DNA from 4 places in the Janthinobacterium sp. 75 genome. Region 2 is predicted to be linked to each of the others. Evidence: predicted binding sites of a transcription regulator. Region 2 holds the regulator's gene; each other region holds the start of a gene.

Region 1 (4,924 bases), 800 kb from region 2:
ACATGCAGGCGGTCCTCGCCGAACGCCTGTTCATAGGTGGCGCCGATTTGCTGGTGGTCGATGCTTTTGCGCGTGTTGTAGCGCTCGGCAAAGGTGCGCTTCGGGTTTTGCGTATCGGTGGTGTCGATTTCGCCTGCGCGCGGGTTGGCGGCAAACGTGGCCCAAGTGACGCCCAGGGGATCTTGCGTATTGCCCTGATGCAGGCTGTTGGCGACGATGGTCAGCTTGCTGTCTGCATTGGGCTTGACGGTGATCTTGCCAAAAGCCTGTTCGCGCGTGGCGGCGCTGTGGTCGCGGAAGCCGTCCGTGCGGAAGCGTGAGCCGTCGAGCACGTAGCCGATGCCGCCTGCCTGTCCTTGCGCCGTCAAGTCCACCTTGCTGGTGCCGTAGCTGCCGCCCGTTACATTCAATTCGACGGATGGGGGATTTTGCCCATCCTTGGAAAAGAGCTGGATCACGCCGCCCGAATGGTTGCCGTAGATGGCAGAAAATGGCCCGCGCAGCACTTCGATGCGCTCCGCCGTGTCCAGGTTGAAGGTGGCGGCCTGGCCCTGGCCATCGGGCATGCTGGCCGGAATGCCATCGCTGATCAGTTTGACGCCGCGCACGCCGAAGGCCGAACGGGCGCCGAAGCCGCGTGAGGAGATTTGCAAGTCTTGTGCGTAGTTCTGGCGGTTTTGCACCACCAGGCCCGGCACGGCGGCCAGCGCTTCCGACGCGTTGACGCGGATTTGGCCCTCCTGGATGCGGGCGCTATCGACTACATCGATCGAGGCCGGCACTTCCTGGCTGGGGTGGGCGATGCGGCTGCCGCTGACGACCACCGTATCCATGACTTGTCCGGTGGCCAGGTCAGCGGACTCGGCGGCGAAAGCGTGGGGGCGAGGGTGGCGCTGCCGGCGACAAACAGGCTGGCAATGGTGTTCAAGCGGAAACGATGCTGCATGCGGGTTCTCCAATGTGAATAAAAGCCTGCTTGGACGCGTGAGCGGCGCAGGTCTGCATAGTCTTATCAAGCAATATGCCTGCCATGTCTCCATTGGTGGGCTGAAATTATACGCGTGTCAGTGGCACGGCGTTTGCATGCAGCAATGTTCAGATGCGCCGATACCGCGCGCTTTCCCCTCGTTTTGCTATGGAAAAGGTGATTATGCCCAACTTCTTCTCGCGCTTGCGCCAGGTTTGCTGGCTGCTGCCTGTGCTCGCCAGCAGCGCCATCCAGGCTGCTCCGTTTGCCTATGTGCCCAATGAAAAATCGGGCACCCTGAGCGTGATCGACACGGCGACCGACCAGGTAGTGCGCCAGATTGCCGCAGGCAAGCGTCCGCGCGGCATCGCCGCCGACCCCACAGGACGGCAATTGTTTGTCACGGATGCCGCCAGCAGTGCCTTATTGCTGATTGACAATGAAGGCGGCGCGCCCCTGCGCACGGTGGCGCTGGGCAAGTCGCCCGAAGGCGTCAGCGCATCCCATGACGGTCGTTACGTGGCTGTGGCCGTCGAGGAAAACAATAGCGTGGCCTTGCTCGATGGCCAGACGGGTGTCTTGCTCGCCGACATCAAGGTGCAAGGGCGGAACCCGGAACATGCCGTGTTCAGCCCCGATGGGCGCTGGCTGCTGGTGAGCGCGGAAGAGGCCGAGCAAGTCGATGTCATTGATGTTGCGCAACGCCGCCAGGTCGCTTCCATCGCTGTCGGCCTGCGTCCGCGCGGCATTGGTTTCAGCCCCGATTCGGGCCGAGCCTATGTGGCGTGCGAACTGGTCAATGCCGTGTATGTGATCGACATGGCCGCGCGCAAGGCGATTGCCACCATTCCAGCGGGCAAGAATGCCAACGGTATCGCTGTCCATCCCAGCGGCAAGCAGGTGTATGTCTCGAACGGCACGGATGGCACGGTGATGGTGATCGATACGGCCAGCAATCAGGTCACGGCCACCATTCCCGTCGGCAAGCGCCCGTGGAATATGGCCATCACGCCGGACGGTGCCAAGCTGTACGTGGCCAATGGCCGCTCGAACAGCGTTTCCGTCATCGATACGGCCAGCGCGCGCAAGGTGGCCGATATTGCCGTGGGCGAATTGCCATGGGGCGTGGTGATTCGGTAGTGGCACAGGCGCAGGTGTTCCAGTCTGGCACACCTGTTCCATTGTGCAGCGGCGCAGGGGCGCAGCAACAGCACTGGCCCGGATTGGAACAGGGCGCCGCCACCTTGTTCAAAACCCAAACAGACCCACGCCCGCCTTTCATGCCCGGGGCAGGCGATGAAAAGCGGGCCGGGTTTGGCGCCACGCCCTTGTAAGCGGGGAAAAACCCGCTAAGTTTGTAGTGGGATGGCGAGCTGGCACGGCATTTGCGGAAGACTCCGTGTACTCACCCCATCTGTACCAGGACGTTTGATTTTAATTACAGCAATTCCATTCTAATTAACCCGATAGAGGACGACATGAATCTCGCAGACATCAGCAAACTGGGCGTAGCCAATCCCTTCAAACAACGCTATGACAATTACATCGGCGGCAAATTCGTTGCGCCAGTAAAAGGTGAATACTTTCCTAACATCACGCCCATCACGGGCTTGCCGTTTTGCGAAATCGCCCGTTCCACGGCGGAAGACGTCGAGCTGGCGCTGGACGCCGCCCATGCCGCCAAGGATGCCTGGGGCAAGACTTCACCTGCCGAGCGCGCCAACATCCTGAACCGCATCGCCGACCGCATCGAACAGAACCTGAGCCTGATCGCCACGGCGGAAACCATCGATAACGGCAAGCCGATCCGCGAGACGATGAATGCCGACATTCCGCTGGCCATCGACCATTTCCGTTACTTCGCCGGCTGCATCCGCGCGCAGGAAGGTTCCGTCGCGCAAATCGACGCGGAAACCTATGCCTACCACTACCACGAACCGCTGGGCGTCGTGGGCCAGATCATCCCGTGGAATTTCCCGATTCTGATGGCCGTGTGGAAACTGGCGCCAGCCCTGGCAGCCGGCAATTGCGTGGTCCTGAAACCGGCCGAGCAGACTCCCGCCTCCATCATGGTGTTGATCGAGCTGATCGGCGACTTGCTGCCACCGGGCGTGTTGAACATCATCAACGGTTTCGGCCTGGAAGCGGGCAAGCCGCTGGCGTCGAGCAAGCGCATCGCCAAGATCGCCTTCACGGGTGAAACGGGTACGGGCCGCTTGATCATGGGTTACGCCGCGCAGAACCTGATTCCCGTCACCCTGGAGCTGGGCGGCAAGTCGCCGAATATCTTCTTTGAAGATGTGATGGATGCTGACGATGATTATTTCGACAAGTGCCTGGAAGGCTTCACGATGTTTGCGCTGAATCAGGGCGAAGTATGCACCTGCCCATCGCGCGTGCTGATCCAGGAATCGATCTACGAGAAATTCATCGAACGAGCCTTGAAGCGCGTGGCCGCCATCAAGCAGGGTAATCCGCTCGACTCTTCCACCATGATCGGCGCCCAGGCGTCGCAGGAGCAGCTGGAAAAAATTCTGTCCTACCTCGATATCGGCCGCCAGGAAGGTGCCGAAGTGCTGGCCGGTGGCGAGCGCAATACGCAGGCAGGCGACCTGGAGGGTGGCTACTACGTGCGTCCGACCGTGTTCAAGGGCAACAACAAGATGCGCATCTTCCAGGAAGAAATTTTCGGGCCCGTCGTGTCCGTGACCACCTTCAAGGATGAGGCCGAAGCGCTGGCGATTGCCAACGATACCTTGTATGGCCTGGGCGCCGGCTTGTGGACGCGCGACGGTTCGCGCGCCTTCCGCATGGGGCGCGCCATCCAGGCGGGCCGCGTGTGGACCAATTGTTACCACCTGTATCCAGCCCACGCCGCATTCGGCGGCTACAAGCAATCGGGTATTGGCCGCGAAAACCACAAGATGATGCTCGATCACTACCAGCAAACGAAGAACTTGCTGGTGAGCTATAGCCCGAAAGCCCTGGGCTTCTTCTAAACCGGCACACGCGCCGCGCCCCTGGCCGGGCGCGGCGTGCAGAAAGGGATGCCATGAGTGCAGCAATTGCCCGGGTGGTCGCCACCGTAGCGGCGCTGGAAATGATGGACAAGTTGCGCCAGCGTCACGGACCGCTGATGTTTTTCCAGTCGGGCGGCTGCTGTGATGGCAGTGCGCCCATGTGTTATGCGCTGGGCGAGTTCGATGTCAGCGATACCGACATTTATCTCGGCAATTTGAATGGCACACCGTTTTACATGGGACTCGAGCAATTCGAGTACTGGGAGCATACCCAGTTGATTATCGATGTGGTCGATGGCAATGGCGGCATGTTTTCACTCGACAACGGCACAGGCAAGCGCTTCCTGACGCGCTCGCGCCTGTTCACCGATGAAGAGTGCGCCTTGTTGCATGCCCAGCCGCATGAACACGACAGAAAAAGCACCTGAGAGTTACACACACATACTAATAACAGAGGGAGATGATTGTGCAGAAAAAAATCATGGGGATCGTCGTCGGTTTGAGTGTCGCCTCGTTGGTCCAGGCGGCCGACGTGGGCAATGTCACCAGTGCCATGCTCGACAGCACGGCGAAGAATCCGTCTAGCGTCCTGTCGTTTGGCATGGGCACGCAGGGCCAGCGCTATTCGCCGTTGACGCAGATCAATGACAAGACCGTGGCCAAGCTGGTGCCGGCCTGGTCGTTCTCGTTTGGTGGTGAAAAACAGCGGGGCCAGGAATCGCAGCCGCTGATTCATAACGGCAAGATGTTTGTCACGGCCTCGTATTCGCGCATCTTTGCCGTCGACTTGAAAACGGGCGCCAAGCTGTGGAAGTATGAACATCGCTTGCCAGACGGCATCATGCCATGCTGCGACGTGGTCAACCGCGGTGCCGCCCTGTACGGCAACCTGGTGATCTTCGGCACGCTGGACGCCTACCTGGTGGCGCTGGATCAA
Region 2 (4,924 bases):
CGACCAGCCTTTCGTGCGCAAACTGTCGCCAGGCATGCCGCCGATGAACATGAATGCGGAACTGGCGCATATCGACCAGGACAATACCCGGCTGCAACTGCACCGCAATGTCGTGATCGACCGCGTGGCCAGTCCGAAGTCACAGAACCTGACGGTCAAGACGGAAGCGCTGACGGTGTTCCCGGATGAGGAAAGAATGGAAACGAACGTGCCTGTCGATATCCTGACGGGCGCCTCGCGCATCAATGGCGTGGGCATGAAGGCCAATAACGCCACCGGCGTGGTGGAAGTGCAGAATGCGCTGCGCATGGTCCTCCCGCCGAAACCGCGCCCGGCCGCGGCGGCAAAATGACAGAATGAAACAAGGAAACCATACTATGAAGAACATCTTGCTATTGACTCTATTCTCGACCATTTGCTCGCTGGGCATCGTGGGCGCGGCACATGCCGAGAAAGCCGATTCCGAGAAGGAGGCCATCATCACGGCTCGTAGCGGCCACGTCGATGACGTCAAGCAGGTGCGTACCTTGACGGGCGATGTGGTGCTGGTGAAAGGGACTCTGACCATGAAGGCGGGCCGGGCCCTGATCACGGAAGACCCGCAAGGCTACCAGTTCATCACTTTCTGGGCCGATCCTGGCAAGCTGGCCACCTTCCGCCAGAAGCGCGATGGCGCAGGCGACCTGTGGGTGGAGGGCGAGGCGGAGCGCGTGGAATACAACAACAAGACGGAAGTGGTGAAACTGTTTTCCAAGGCCAAGCTGACGCGCCTGGAAGGCACGAAGCCGACCGACGTGGCCAACGGCGCCTTCATCTCGTATGACAGCCGCAAGGAGGAATTTGCGATGGAAAATTCCGATAGCGGCACCAGCACCCCCGATGGCGGCAGCGTGCGCATGGTGATCCAGCCGAAGCCCAAGGCACCGGCGGCGGAGAAAGCGCCGGCCACGCCTGCGTCAGGAAATAAATAATGGACAATACTCGTTGCGGCAGCACCCTGATCGTTCGCGGGCTGCAAAAAACCTATGGCAAGCGGCAAGTCGTGCATGATGTCTCGCTGCAAGTCGAATGCGGAGAAGTGGTCGGGCTATTGGGGCCGAACGGCGCCGGCAAGACCACCTCGTTCTATATGATCGTCGGCCTGGTGCCGTCGGACGGCGGCAGCATCGATATCAGCGGCGTGGATATTTCCCGCCTGCCGATCCACCGCCGCGCGCAGATGGGCCTGTCGTATCTGCCGCAGGAAGCGTCCGTGTTCCGCAAGCTGACGGTGGAAGACAATATCCGTGCCGTGCTGGAAATCCAGACCGTCGAAGGCCGTCCCTTGAAGAAGGCCGAGATCGAGGAGCGCCTGGATAAATTGCTGGCCGACTTGCAGATTGAAAAATTGCGCGAGAATCAGGCGCTGTCCCTGTCTGGCGGCGAGCGCCGCCGCGTGGAAATCGCCCGCGCGCTGGCCACCGACCCCCGTTTCGTCCTGCTCGACGAGCCGTTCGCCGGTGTCGACCCCATCGCCGTGATCGAGATCCAGCGTATCGTGCGCTTCTTGAAGGAGCGCAATATCGGCGTCCTGATCACCGATCATAATGTGCGCGAGACGCTGGGTATCTGCGACCGTGCCTACATCATCAACCAGGGCTCGGTGCTGGCGTCGGGACGCCCCGACGACATCATCGCGAACGAGTCGGTACGCCGGGTCTATCTGGGCGAACACTTCCGTATGTGAGCCAATGAAACAATCATTGCAGCTGCGCACTTCGCAGCACCTGGCACTGACGCCGCAGTTGCAGCAATCGATACGCCTGTTGCAATTGTCTACACTGGAATTGCACCAGGAGCTGGAGCAGTTGCTGACGGACAATCCCTTGCTCGAACGCCTCGACGATCCGCTCGACCGTTCGTTGCGCCTGCTGTCCGACGGCGCATTGAGTTCCACGGCCGCGCCGGCCGAAGCACCGCCCCAGCCGCCAGGCCAGGAGGCACCCGCCGCGCCGGCCGAAGCGGAAACCTTTGATGGCGAGGCTGGCGACAGCCCTGCCGCAGCGGAGGGCGGCGACAGCGACTGGAGCGAGGCGAGCAGGGGCAAGGCGCCCGACGACGAAGATTCCCGTCCGCAACTTGAAGCCCACCACTGCACCTTGCGCGAACACCTGATGGAGCAGATGCGCGTAACGGTGCTCGAATTGCGCGACCGCGCGCTCGTCGAGCTGATCATCGACGCGCTCGACGACAATGGCTACCTGGAAGAGTCGCTCGACGACATCCTGGCGCGTTTGCCGGAAGAGCTGGAAATCGACGCTGACGAGATGCGTACGGCCTTGTCCCTGTTGCAAAGTTTCGATCCGCCCGGCGTGGGCGCGCGCAACGCGTCCGAATGCCTGGCGCTGCAAATCAAGCGCTTGCCGCACATCGCCATGGTGACGCGGCGCATGGCCCTCGTCATTGTGGAAAAACACCTGGCCTGGTTTGCCCAGCGCGATTTTAACAAGCTGAAAAAAGCCCTCGATTGCGATGATGAAGACTTGCGCGAAGCGCAGACGGTGATTCGCCAGTGCAACCCGCATCCGGGTGCCGTGTTCGCCTCGGACGTGTCCGATTACGTGGTGCCCGACGTCGTCGTCAAGCGCGCGCGCAATGGCTGGCAAGTCACTCTGAACAACGACGTCATGCCTCGCCTGCGCGTTAACGCCATGTACGCCAACTTGCTCAAGCAGGGCAAGGGCGAGGGTGCCATGGGCGCACAGTTGCAGGAAGCCAAGTGGCTGATCAAGAATATGCGCCAGCGCTTCGACACCATCCTGCGTGTAGCGCAAGCGATAGTAGAAAGACAAAAGAACTTTTTCTCGCATGGGGCCGTTGCCATGCGCCCCCTTGTGCTCCGTGAAATAGCTGATACACTGGGTTTACACGAGAGTACTATCTCGCGCGTAACAACTCAAAAGTACATGCTGACCCCGCACGGCATGTTCGAGTTGAAATATTTCTTTGGTAGCCACGTCGCCACCGAAGCGGGGGGCGAAGCGTCATCGACGGCGATACGGGCATTGATCGTGCAACTGACAGGAGCAGAAGACCCTAAAAATCCTTTATCCGACAGTAAGATTGCGGACATGCTGGGGGAACAAGGCATGGTGATTGCGCGACGTACTGTTGCCAAATACCGGGAAGCGTTGAAAATTCCGCCAGTGAGCCTGCGTAAGTGTTTGTAAGTTTTTTTCGGTTCCTCTGCGGGCCGGATACGATGGACCGCACGAACCCGATCATCTTTAGGAGTGTGTATGAATCTCACCATCAGCGGACATCATCTCGAAGTCACACCAGCCATCCGTGAATACGTACAAACGAAGCTGGAACGCGTGAAACGGCATTTCGATCAAGTCATCGATATCGCCGTGATTCTGACCGTGGATAACCTCAAAGAGAAAGAAAAACGTCAAAAGGCCGAAGTCAATTTGCGTCTGAGTGGCAAAACTGTCTATGTGGAAAGTCTGGCGCACGACCTGTATGCCGCCATCGATATCCTGATCGACAAGCTGGACAGGCAAGTGATGAAGTACAAAACCAAAGTGCAAGGGCACGGTAAAGAGGCGATCAAGCATCTGCCAGACAACTCGGAAGAAGAATTCGCCGCCGCCTAAGCGGCCTGCGACTTTCAACCGGTTGTGATCAACTAAGGGCGCACATTGCGCCCTTTTTTGCGCCCGTAGCTGTTGAGCGCTATGTTCCCCTCACAGGCGCTAGAATGTGCCCGTTCTCACTTCTTTTCACTTTGCCATGAGCGACTTCGTCCAGACCTCCATCCGCAACCGCACGGGCCACATCGTGCTCGACCGCCCCAAAGCCCTGAATTCCCTCTCACTGGAGATGGTGCGCGCCCTGAGTACCGTTTTGCTGGCCTGGCGCGACGATCCGCAGGTGGACGCCGTGGTGATCCGTTCCAGCAGTGAGAAAGCCCTGTGCGCCGGTGGCGACATCCGTTTCTTTTACGATGCGGGCCTGGCCACACCGCAGGGCGGCAGTGCGTTGCTGGAAGATTTCTTTACGGAAGAATATGCTTTAAATCATGTAATCCACTTCTATCCGAAACCGTATATCGCCGTGATGGATGGCGTGGTGATGGGCGGCGGCATGGGCGTGGCGCAGGCCGGGCCTGGCAACCGCCTGCGCATCGTGACGGGCCGCACGCGCATGGCCATGCCGGAAGTCAATATCGGCCTGTTTCCCGACGTGGGCGGCAGTTATTTCCTGTCTCGCCTGGCCGGTCAGCTGGGCTTGTACCTGGGCTTGACGGGCTTGACGATCAACGCGGCCGATGCCTTGTACACGGGCCTGGCCGATGTGTACCTGCCCGAGGCGCAGATGGGGGCGCTGCTGGCCCTGTTCGAATCGACGCCAGGCCAGGGCTTGCCGGTCGCCATCAAGGCCCTGGCAGCGCCGTTCCAGGCCCAGGCGGGCGTTTCTGCGCTGACCATGGCGCGCGCGGCGCTGGACCGCCATTTCGGCGCTGGCTCCGTCGCTGCCATCATGGCTTCGCTGGCGCAGGATGACAGCGCGTTTGCCAGCAAGGCGCTGGCGGCCATGCGCCAGCGTTCGCCGCTGATGATGTCGGTGACCCTGGAATTGTTGCAGCGGGGCGCCCAACTGGGCGTAGCCGATTGCCTGCGCATGGAGCGCACCGTGGTGCGCCACAATTTCGAGCATGGCGAAGTGCTGGAAGGCGTGCGCGCGCTGGTGGTCGACAAGGACAATGCTCCGCGTTGGAACCCTGCCAGCCTGGACGAGGTTGATGCGGCCATGGTGGCGCGCTTCTTTGCCCCCGTCTGGCCGGCGCAAGCGCATCCGCTGCGCCATCTGGATTAACAACGCCAAATAACACCGTAGCGAGCGGAAGGGAGGGGTGGTTGAGAAGCGGAACTGTGCTTTA
Region 3 (4,924 bases), 4.6 Mb from region 2:
GCCGGGTGTTTCCTGGATCAGCTTTTCATTGAGGTAGAACATGTCCACAAACAGTCTCCCCCCAAGTCCCATCCCCGCCCTGAAGTCCCATCTGGAGGCCCAGTGCAACTTCGCCACAGACCTATCGCGCAAGCTGTTCGACACGGCGCAGCAACTGAGCGAGCTCCATCTGCGGCTGGCGCAAGAGCTGCTGGAGGAATGGAGCAGCGCCAGCCAGCAACTGCTGTGCGCGCGCGACACGGGCGAGTTCATGTCGCTGGCCGCTGCCCAATTCCAGCCGGGCAGCAACAAACTACGCCAATACCAGCAGCGACTCGGCAATCTCGTCGCCAGTGCCAATGTCGAGATGAACCAAACGGCACAGTATCACCTGCCCGAAGCGAGCCGCACAGCCGTGGCCTTTGCTGACGAAGTGGCGCGCAAGACGGCGGCAGAAACGGAAAAGGCCACGCAGCGCCAGCGCGACATGATCGAGAAAATGCACGCCATGGAGCACCGCGATGGCGCGGGCCACAGCGGCGATACCAGCAGGCAATCCGATCAGGTGCATTGAACACTTGAATTGAACACCAGACCCCACCCGACAGCAAGGAGAGCGACATGGCTAACAGTAATGAGCAGGGCAACGGCGCTGGCAGCAGCCAGAAAACCAAGGAATCGGGCAACGCCAAAGGAACGATCAAGCGCGGCTTCGCCGCCATGAACGAGCAGCAGCAACGCGAAATTGCCAGCAAGGGCGGTCAGGCAGCCCATCAAAAGGGCACGGCGCATGAATTCGACTCGGAAGAGGCGCGCCGGGCCGGGCAGAAAGGCGGCGAAGCCGTCAGCCGCAACCGTGTACACATGGCGGAAATCGGCCGCAAGGGTGGCGAAAGCCGGCAATCGGCCCAGCGCGCCAATGAAAGCCGCAGCAGCAGCACGGCAGGCAGCGGCAGCGCCGAGCAGCAAGCCAAGGCGAGCCGGCAAGGCAGCAAAGACGAGGACGACAAGGGCCAGGGCTAGTGCTGACTGGCTGACCTGCCACGCACGGCTTGAGGACGGCACGGGGCGGCGCTGGCGGCCCCATGCCGGGGCCGGCGCAGCGCGGGGGGCGGCGGTATGGTACATTCTCGCCTTCCCCGCCACCCCGCCCTTCCCCGCATGCAGCCATCCCTGAAATACCTGAGCGCCTATTCCGAACAAACGCAAGCGCAAGTGCAGCAACTGATCGCGCAAGACAAGCTGGGCGAAGTCCTGTTAAAACGCTACCCGAATGCGCACGATGTGCGCAACGACAAGGCGTTGTACCAGTACGTGCAAGACTTGAAGAATGAATTCCTGCGCAACGCCGAGCCCATTAACAAGGTGGCGTTCGACAGCAAGATCCACGTGATCCAGCATGCGCTGGGCTTGCATACCTCGATCTCGCGCGTGCAGGGCGGCAAGCTCAAGGCCAAGCATGAAATCCGCGTGGCCACCATGTTCAAGGAAGTGCCGCTGGAATTCCTGCGCATGATCGCCGTGCACGAACTGGCGCATGTAAAAGAAAAGCAACATGACAAGGCCTTCTACAAGCTGTGTGCGTACATGGAACCGCAGTACCACCAGTACGAATTCGACGTGCGCCTGTACCTGACCCAGCTCGACCTGTCGGGCCAGCGCCTGTGGTCGTGACGGCCGGTGTCGACCGGCGTGAAAAAGCCGCCTGGTAAAAGGCGGCTTTTTTTCGTGTGCGCCGGCAGGGTCGGCGCTAATTCAGGCTCAGGCGGCGTTCTTGCGGCGGCGCAGGAAGGCCAGCAGGCCCAGGCCGCCCAGCAGCATGCCATACGTGGCCGGTTCGGGCACGGCGCTCACACTGGCGGCGATATTATCGACCTGGAAGGTGTGCAAGGCGCCTTCCTTCCACGATGCCGACACCAGATTGTCGAAGCCCGTGAACGTGTAATCGCTGAAAGTATGGCTGCCATCGAGACTGAAGGTCTGGGTCACCGTGCCGCCGCCCACCTGATGGCCGACAAAGGTCACGTCGTAGGAACCGGGCAAGCTCACGAAGTCAGCCAGGCTGATCGAGCTGAGCGAGAATGCAGCACCGTCGGTACGGCTCAAGGTTGTCGTCGACAGCAGCGTGGCGCTCAGGCCGGCCGAGCCCGCGTAGGCCAAGCTGCTCTGATGCGCAGAACTCAACAGACCCAGGAAGCTGCTGTTGAAATCGTAGCCGCCTTCCGAGTAGGAGGGGAAAAGGGAACCGAGGATGCCGGGCTGTTCCAGCGCATCGAAGCCGATGGTAGTGGTTTGCGCGTGGGCGCCGCCAGCGGCGAGAAGGGCAGCGACAGCAGTCGCGCGCAAGAGGGTCATTGGTTTCAAAATAGCATCCTTTCGAGATGATGAAGTAGCGTGGTTGCGGCAACTGGAAACGGATCGGCACCTTTTTTTGGGAGTCCGTACAACACTCGTCGGTGTCCGATATTCCTAACTTTTGAACCATGCCAGTAGACCACATCCATGCATAAAAAGCATCTTAATTTTCAAAAAAACATGCCTCGAAGGAAATATTTTAGATATATTTTTATTAATTGAAATGTTGAGCGCGATCAATTTTCCCGTGCGGAAACAAAAAAGCCATGCACTTTCCAAGGCATGGCTGTATCGCAAGGCATCGACGACGCTAGGGCGCGCAGTCCTTCAGGCGCTGCACCAGCGCGGCAGGATCGGCATCGGCGTTGAGGAAAGCCGCGTGCTGCGGGCGGATGAAGCCCTGTTCCCTGCCGTTTTCCACGAAAGCAATCAGGCCATCATAGAAACGGTCAACATTGAGCAGGCCGATGGGCTTGGCATGCAAGCCCAGCTGGGCCCACGTGAGCATCTCGAACAGCTCTTCCAGGGTGCCATAGCCGCCGGGCATGGCGATGAAGGCATCGGACAGGCTGGCCATCATCGCCTTGCGTTCATGCATGTCCTTCACGATGAACTGACGCGTCAAGCCCGTGTGGCCCACTTCGCGTTCAACCAGCTGGGTGGGAATCACGCCCGTCACCTCGCCACCGAGGCGCAGCACTTCATCGGCGATCACGCCCATCAGGCCGACCTTGCCGCCGCCATACACCAGTGAGATATTTTCCGCCACCAGCACGCGCGCCAGTTCGCGCGCCGCCACCGCATAGTCGGGCGAGACACCCGCGTTAGCGCCACAGTACACACATAAAGCCTTGATCACAGTATTTCCTACCCTTTCAGTTCATCGATCGCCGCCTCGACCTCGAGGCGTTCCTTGGCGTCCAGGGCCACACACTCGGCCGCCTTTTCATACAGGGCCAGCGCTTCCGCCAGCTTTTTCTTTCCGTCGAGCATGTTCAAGGCCCGCGCGTACTCGCTGTGCGCCAGCGCCGAATACGGCGTCAGGGCCAGCGCCGTCTTGAAGTGCTGATAGCCATCTTCCTTGTTGGCGCCGTAGGTCAGGCCGCCTATCATGGCGCCGACCTTGTCGATAATTTCCGCATGATATATCCCAAACGCGATATGCGCTTCCGCATGCATGGGCGCCATGGTCATCGTGCGGTCCAGGCTGTTGCGCACGCGCGCCCCCATGCCCTGCGCCAGGGCCTTGACGACGGACGTACCCAGCGCGTAGCGGCCCAGGCTGTAGGCATGCCAGTAGTAGCCGGCCGGATTGTCCGGCTGCTCGCTCTGCTGGCGCTCGCAGCGCTCGGCCACTTCTTCGTACATGTCGAGTTTCTGGCTGTCGTTCACCTCCAGGTGCGTGGCATAAATACAGGTCGCCTTGTGCGCCACCGCATAGCCGGGCACGCCGACGGCCAGGCCCAGCTTCACGGCGCGCTCGAAGTCGCCCGCGTGGAAGGCCAGCCAGGCCTGCACCAGCGCCGCGTGCGTGGGAAACGGTTCCACGTCGCCCGCATGCAGGCGCGCCCAGGCTGCCTCCAGGGTTTGCGGCGTGTAGACATATGCTTCGCCCGGATAGGGGAATTGTTTCCAAGCCATACATTTCTCCTGTAAATAAGCACTTGCCGCCAGCGACCGTGTCAGTCTTTCTTGAGTTTGGTCACATACTCTTCCGACAGTTTGCGAAACAGCAAATGCGTTTCATTGCGCAAATACGGCCCGATCAGGGACAGCACCTGGTAGCAGCCGCGCGCCAGCGCATCGGACATCGATTGCTGCTCGCTGTACTTGCGCGGGTTGCGCACATACTCGTACGACAGCCAGTAGGTGGCAACGACCACCATATTCGTCGCCATGGCAGCGACTTCCATGTCCGACGCCTCCAGGGACTGTTCGCTGCGCAAATCTTCGCACAGCTGCGTGGCCACCTTGATCTTGTGCGCCAGGATCAGCTTGAAGTGCAGTTCCAGCTTGCGGTTGCGCGACAGCAAATCATTGAGGTCGCGATAGAAAAAGCGGTAGCGCCAGATCAGTTCGAACATCAGGTGCAAATACAGCCAGACATCCTCGATATTCGAGCGGCGCCCGTCAGGCACGGTCAGGATGCGTTCGATTTCCGCCTCGAACTGGACGAAGATCGAATTGACGATGTCGTCCTTGTTACGGAAGTGGTAATACAGGTTTCCCGGCGAAATATTCATCTCTTCCGCAATCACGGTCGTCGTGATATTCGGCTCACCAAACTCATTGAACAGGCGTAGCGACAACTCCAGGATGCGTTCGCGGGTACGGCGTGGTGCTTTTTGTAGCATGGCGGGCAATCTCTCTGTGTTCTGCCTCAAGCATACCACCTTAGATAGCCGTAATGAAACACGCCGCCCCACGGCGCCGGCGAAAAGTCCGGGCAAAAAAAAGCCTGCGCGAGCAGGCTGGAGGAAGGCTGCGCCGACTCAGGCTGGCGGCGCTTTTTTCTTCGCCGCCGCTCTCGCAGCAGGCTTGCTCACTGGCTGGGCTGCGGCGCGCGGCGCGGCCCTGGCTGCCGGCTTGG
Region 4 (4,924 bases), 790 kb from region 2:
GCTACACGGTGTTCAATGCCAGGGTCAACGCCAAGCAAAACGCGGGCAAATGGCGCTTCAAGGAATTTGCCCGCCTGAACAATCTTTTCGACAAGACCTATGTGGGTTCCGTCATCGTTGGCGACAGCAACAAACGCTACTATGAAGCGGCGCCGGGCCGTAACTGGCTGCTGGGCGCCAGCGCGCAATATTCGTTCTAAGAAAAAAGCCCGCGCATCTTCCAATGCGCGGGCTTCTTGGCATATCAACATAGCCTGCTACGGCCGTGCTTCCTTCACGCCATATTTCTCAAAGATGGCTTTCAATTCGCCGCTAGCCGCCATCTCGTTCATGGCCGCCTGCAGCAACTTGGCCACGTCGAGCTGCTGACGGCTGACAGCCAGACCCACGGCCCAGCCGGCACGCGGCAAGCGGGCGAACGCCACCTCGCTCAAGGGGAAAGCGGAATCGCTTTTCAGCACCGACTCGATTTCCGAACGATTCGCCAGCACGGCGTCGAGCTGGCCCGCCTGCAATTGCTGCAAGGCTTCGGCAGCCGTGTCGAAGATACGCACGTCGTCGCGGTACTTGCCATTGTCTTCACCCAGCATCAGCATGGCGGCGATCGATACCTTTTCCACGCCGATACGCTTGCCGGCCAGCGAAGCGATGCCATCGAATTGCGGCACGGCTTGCGCGCTGCGCGCCAGACGCACGGTTTCCACGTAATACGGGGCGAAAATCTCGACCTTGTCGTTATCCGCCATCAACTTCTTGTCGACCGGGACATGCAACATGACATCGGCAGGACCATAGCCGAGGTAGTGGCCCTTCCACACCATATTGCGCAAATCGTCATTCAGGTTTTCACCGGCGGGAAAGGGCAGCAAGCTCAGTTTCAAACCCAGCTTTTTGGCCAGCGCTTCGGCAATGTCGATATCGATGCCCGCGCCCTTGTCGGAAAACGGCGCGAACTCGTTGTACACCGCCACTTTCAGGCTGCCCGACTGCTGCACTTTCTGCCAGTCGGCGCGCGCTGGCGCGGCTGCGCACAGCGCCAGGCAGGCGAGCGAGAGCATCGCGCGCGCGCCACGGAATTGAAATGAACGCATGGGACTCCTTGGTGATCAATCGGCTCAGTTAGAATCGCGGCGGGTTTCCAGGTAGGTTTTGATGGCCCACATGGCTTCCTGGTTGAAGACACCTTCAAACGGCGGCATGTACACGGCGCCATTGCGTACTTTACCGTGGCGGATGGTCGCCAGGAAATAATTGTCCGTTTCCTTGTAGCATGCCTGTTTCTTTGTCTCATTCTTGATACCGAAGCAATCGCGGTCGAGCTGGCGCAAGTCCGGCGCGATGCCACCCGAGATGGCTTCGATGCCGTGGCAGCGGGCGCAATTCTGGTTGTAGGCGGAGGTGCCCACCGTCAGGGCCAGCTTGTTGCCACGATACGGGTTTTGTTCGAGCCACTTGTCGCCCACCTTGGGCAAGCCCGTGGTGTCGACGCCTTGCGGCGTGACATTGCCGTGCGCATAGGCATGCGGCAAGGTCAGCAGGGAAGTGAGTGCGACGGCACCGGCGGCTGCCACGCCGAGCAGGGTACGGATGGAATAGGTCATGCTGGTCTCCTTGGTTTTTTTAGTGAATATCCAAGAAGAGCAAATGCCATGCCATGCCTATATGCCCCACATCCGGTCGCCCATGTATCAATTTGGAACAGCTGCAACAGGTAGTTGTGTCACCGCGCGCGTCAGACGGAGGCCACCGTGCAAATGCTGGCCCGCTCCTGCTGCTCGAAAGTGATACGCACAGGCAAAAACCGGGAAATCACCTCCGCATTCGTCAGCGCATGCTGCGAGACCTTGCTGCAACTGAAGGCGCCACCACCGGCCAGCGCCATGGGCAGCAAGAGCTGGTCGGCCAGGTGCTCGCCGACGGCCGCATCCGTCTTCAGATAGGCGCGCACCTCGTTCAGCAGGCGCTTGGCCACAGATTCCGCCAGCAAGTACTTTTCGCCAAAAGAAGTAAACACTTCCGTGACATGCTCATGCTCGAGCGTCAGCAACAAGACATTGCCCGGCCCCTGCTCCGCGGGCAAGCCGACGATACGCAGCTGCTTGCCGCTCCAGCCCATGCCGCTGGCGACACGCTCCAACTCGCGCTGCGCCACGTTCACATGTAGGCCCGCCAACACGCTTTCCGCATACCCTGCTTTCCGTTCACCGCGCTGCAGCAATGCGATAGGCCGCAAGCGCGGACACGGTTGTACGGTGGCAATCACTTCGCCGCCGCCTGCGGGATGAAAGCCGTAGCGTTGCAGCGCGATCTCCACCTCGGCACCCATCTGCTGCAGGATGGGGCCATACGCGCGCTGCAGGAAATGCACGGGCGGCGCCATGGGATTGTGCGTGCCGCCACTGATGCGCACGGTGGACGGCCCATCCGCATGCAGCAGGGCCGGCAACAGGGTTTGCAGCACCAGGGTGCAACTGCCGGCGCTGCCGATGGCAAAACGGTAATCGCCACCGCGTATGGAGCCAGGCACGAATTCCAGGCTAGCTGCGCGCAGCGCCAGCGGCGTCGTGCGCGCCCCGCAAATGGCGGCCGACGCCTGCACGGCCAGCAAATGCTGGCGCAGCAGGCCGGGCTTTTCCCGCCCCGCGCGGATATTCGTCAAGCGGAATGCTTGCCCCGTGATCATGGACAGGCTCAGCGCCGAGCGCAAAATCTGTCCGCCGCCTTCACCTTGCGCTCCATCTATTTCTATCATCTCTACTTTCTCTCTCTTATCCTTTGACGCAGACGACCTGCTTCAGGATATGCACGACATCGACCAGCTCGCGCTGCGCCAGCATCACCGCATCGATATCCTTGTAGGCCATCGGAATCTCATCGATCACGTTTTCATCCTTGCGGCATTCCACGCCTTGCGTGGCGCGGATCTGGTCCTCCAGGTTGAAACGCCGCTTCGCTTCCGTGCGGCTCATCGTGCGTCCCGCACCGTGGCTGCAGCTATGAAAGCTCTCCGCATTTCCTTTACCGCGCACGATAAAGCTCTTCGCCCCCATGGAGCCGGGAATGATCCCCAGTTCGCCGGCCCGGGCCGAGACGGCGCCCTTGCGCGTGACCAGTACATCCTTGCCGAAGTGGTGCTCCTTCTGCACATAGTTATGGTGGCAGTTGACGGCTTCCACATGCGTCTGGAACGGCTTATGGATGACCGTGCGCACGGCCGCGATCAGGTTCTGCATCATCACTTCGCGGTTGTTGCGGGCAAAACGCTGGGCCCAGCCCACCGCCTCCACATAATCGTCGTAATGCTGCGTTCCCTCGGCCAAATAAGCCAGGTCCTGGTCGGGCAGGTTGATGAAGTGAGTACGCATATCCTGCTTGGCCAATTCGATGAAATGGGTGCCGATGGCATTGCCCACGCCACGCGAGCCGGAATGCAGCATGAACCACACCGAGCCCTGCTCGTCGAGGCAGACTTCGACGAAGTGGTTACCGCTGCCCAAAGTTCCCAGGTGGCGGTAGTTATTCGTGTTCTTCAGCTTGGGCGTTTTCAGGCAAATGGCATCGAATTCATCCTTCAGTTGCAGCCAGGCCGCATCGACCACCGAAGGCGGCGTATGCCAGGAACCTTCGTCGCGGCCGCGGTGGCCGCGCGTCTTCGGCGACATCCCGTGCGGAATGGCGCGCTCGATGGCGCTGCGCAGTGGCCCCAGGTTATCGGGCAAGTCGCTGGCCGTCAGCGTGGTTTTCGCCGCCATCATACCGCACCCGATATCCACGCCAACCGCCGCCGGAATCACGGCGCCCAGCGTGGGAATCACGCTGCCGATGGTCGAACCTTTACCCAGGTGGACGTCGGGCATGACGGCGATATGCTTGTAAATGAACGGCAGGGTCGCCGTGTTGCGTAATTGTTTTTTGGCCGCTTCTTCGACAGGCACGCCACGGGTCCACATTTTCACGGGACGGCTGCCTTCGGCATGCAGGACTTCGTATTCTTTCATATGTTCTCTCTTCTCATGTTATCCGGGGGGATGACCAGGATTGGTGAAACGTTGCCGACGCATCGGCCCTGGATGTAGTTCCACCGGCATTCATCCGTACGACAACCCGACAAGGTGGGACAGGATTTTCTGGCAAGCTCACTGCGCCTGCCAGGCCGGTTTGACGCGGCTAAGCTATGTAATCCTGTCGGCATTCGGGGTACTGCAGCGCATGACAAGGTTGGACAGGACGTCTGTTATGTAGTCTTGTCCGCATTCATGCGCTTTACTTCAACAACTTGCAACATCGATGGCGTCGATTTCTCCCACCCAGTGCGCGGGGTCCAGCCGACCTGCAGCAAAGGCGGCGATAATCCTGAATACGTCATCGGAAAAACCACCGATGTTCAGGATATCCTCGCGCTCCATCGCCTGCGTCGTGGCGTGCGGCGCAATATCGATGCACACCAGTTTCGCTTGCGGATTGCGCTGCTTGAAGACAGTCCACTGTCCCATCGTTGCCGTGGCGCCGCTGCGTCTGGCGTCGATCCACGATTCGTTATCAGAGACATAAATCACCAGGTCCGCCAGCTCCTTCTTGCTGTTCATCCGCAGCAGTGGCGCACTGCAATTGGTGCCGCCACCTCCGATGGCCGCCAGCCTTGCCGCGTTCTCCATCACCGTGCCCTGCGCATCGAGCTGGCATGTCACCACGCTTTGCTCGAACGGCAGCACCATGGCGTCCGGATTCTTGCGCAGCATGGCCGCCGCCACCAGCGCCGCCACGTCGATGCAACGTACACTCGAGGTGGCGCTACCGCGAAAACCGCTGACGGGCGAGGACATCGAGCCGGAAACGTCGGGACACACCACCACCCTGCCCGCTATCCGCGGCACGTTCAGCAGCGATATTTCCAGCGCCTGCTCCAGCGCATTGCGCACGATGG

Evidence for each region. The regulator sigma-54, encoded in region 2, starts transcription at its own class of promoters, with help from an activator protein. The targets are predictions, from matches to a motif close to TGGCANGNAANCTGCTTT.
Region 1: a site for sigma-54 is predicted at 1,069-1,086, ahead of C8C89_RS05855 (beta-propeller fold lactonase family protein). Genes of this name have one in related genera too.
Region 3: a site for sigma-54 is predicted at 2,600-2,617, ahead of C8C89_RS22925 (PEP-CTERM sorting domain-containing protein). Genes of this name have one in related genera too.
Region 4: a site for sigma-54 is predicted at 1,638-1,655, ahead of pedF (cytochrome c-550 PedF). Genes of this name have one in related genera too.

Annotation. Positions count from the first base shown of each region.
Region 1 is NZ_SORD01000001.1:1,265,038-1,269,961, forward strand. It holds gene C8C89_RS05850 (TonB-dependent receptor) at 1-1,040, opposite strand, end outside; gene C8C89_RS05855 (beta-propeller fold lactonase family protein) at 1,151-2,107, shown strand; gene adh (aldehyde dehydrogenase) at 2,446-3,966, shown strand; gene C8C89_RS05865 (DUF779 domain-containing protein) at 4,020-4,415, shown strand; gene C8C89_RS05870 (PQQ-dependent methanol/ethanol family dehydrogenase) at 4,469-4,924, shown strand, end outside.
Region 2 is NZ_SORD01000001.1:469,012-473,935, reverse strand. It holds gene lptC (LPS export ABC transporter periplasmic protein LptC) at 1-352, shown strand, start outside; gene lptA (lipopolysaccharide transport periplasmic protein LptA) at 378-971, shown strand; gene lptB (LPS export ABC transporter ATP-binding protein) at 971-1,726, shown strand; gene C8C89_RS02215 (RNA polymerase factor sigma-54) at 1,731-3,209, shown strand; gene raiA (ribosome-associated translation inhibitor RaiA) at 3,279-3,638, shown strand; gene C8C89_RS02205 (enoyl-CoA hydratase/isomerase family protein) at 3,775-4,860, shown strand.
Region 3 is NZ_SORD01000001.1:5,041,997-5,046,920, forward strand. It holds gene C8C89_RS22905 (hypothetical protein) at 1-42, opposite strand, end outside; gene C8C89_RS22910 (phasin family protein) at 41-553, shown strand; gene C8C89_RS22915 (KGG domain-containing protein) at 601-1,002, shown strand; gene C8C89_RS22920 (M48 family metallopeptidase) at 1,141-1,653, shown strand; gene C8C89_RS22925 (PEP-CTERM sorting domain-containing protein) at 1,741-2,334, opposite strand; gene C8C89_RS22930 (TIGR00730 family Rossman fold protein) at 2,645-3,190, opposite strand; gene C8C89_RS22935 (hypothetical protein) at 3,202-3,975, opposite strand; gene C8C89_RS22940 (TetR/AcrR family transcriptional regulator) at 4,017-4,688, opposite strand; gene C8C89_RS22945 (phasin family protein) at 4,827-4,924, opposite strand, start outside.
Region 4 is NZ_SORD01000001.1:1,259,122-1,264,045, reverse strand. It holds gene C8C89_RS05850 (TonB-dependent receptor) at 1-200, shown strand, start outside; gene C8C89_RS05845 (transporter substrate-binding domain-containing protein) at 258-1,091, opposite strand; gene pedF (cytochrome c-550 PedF) at 1,116-1,601, opposite strand; gene rtcA (RNA 3'-terminal phosphate cyclase) at 1,733-2,752, opposite strand; gene C8C89_RS05830 (RtcB family protein) at 2,769-3,998, opposite strand; gene C8C89_RS05825 (RNA-binding protein) at 4,269-4,924, opposite strand, start outside.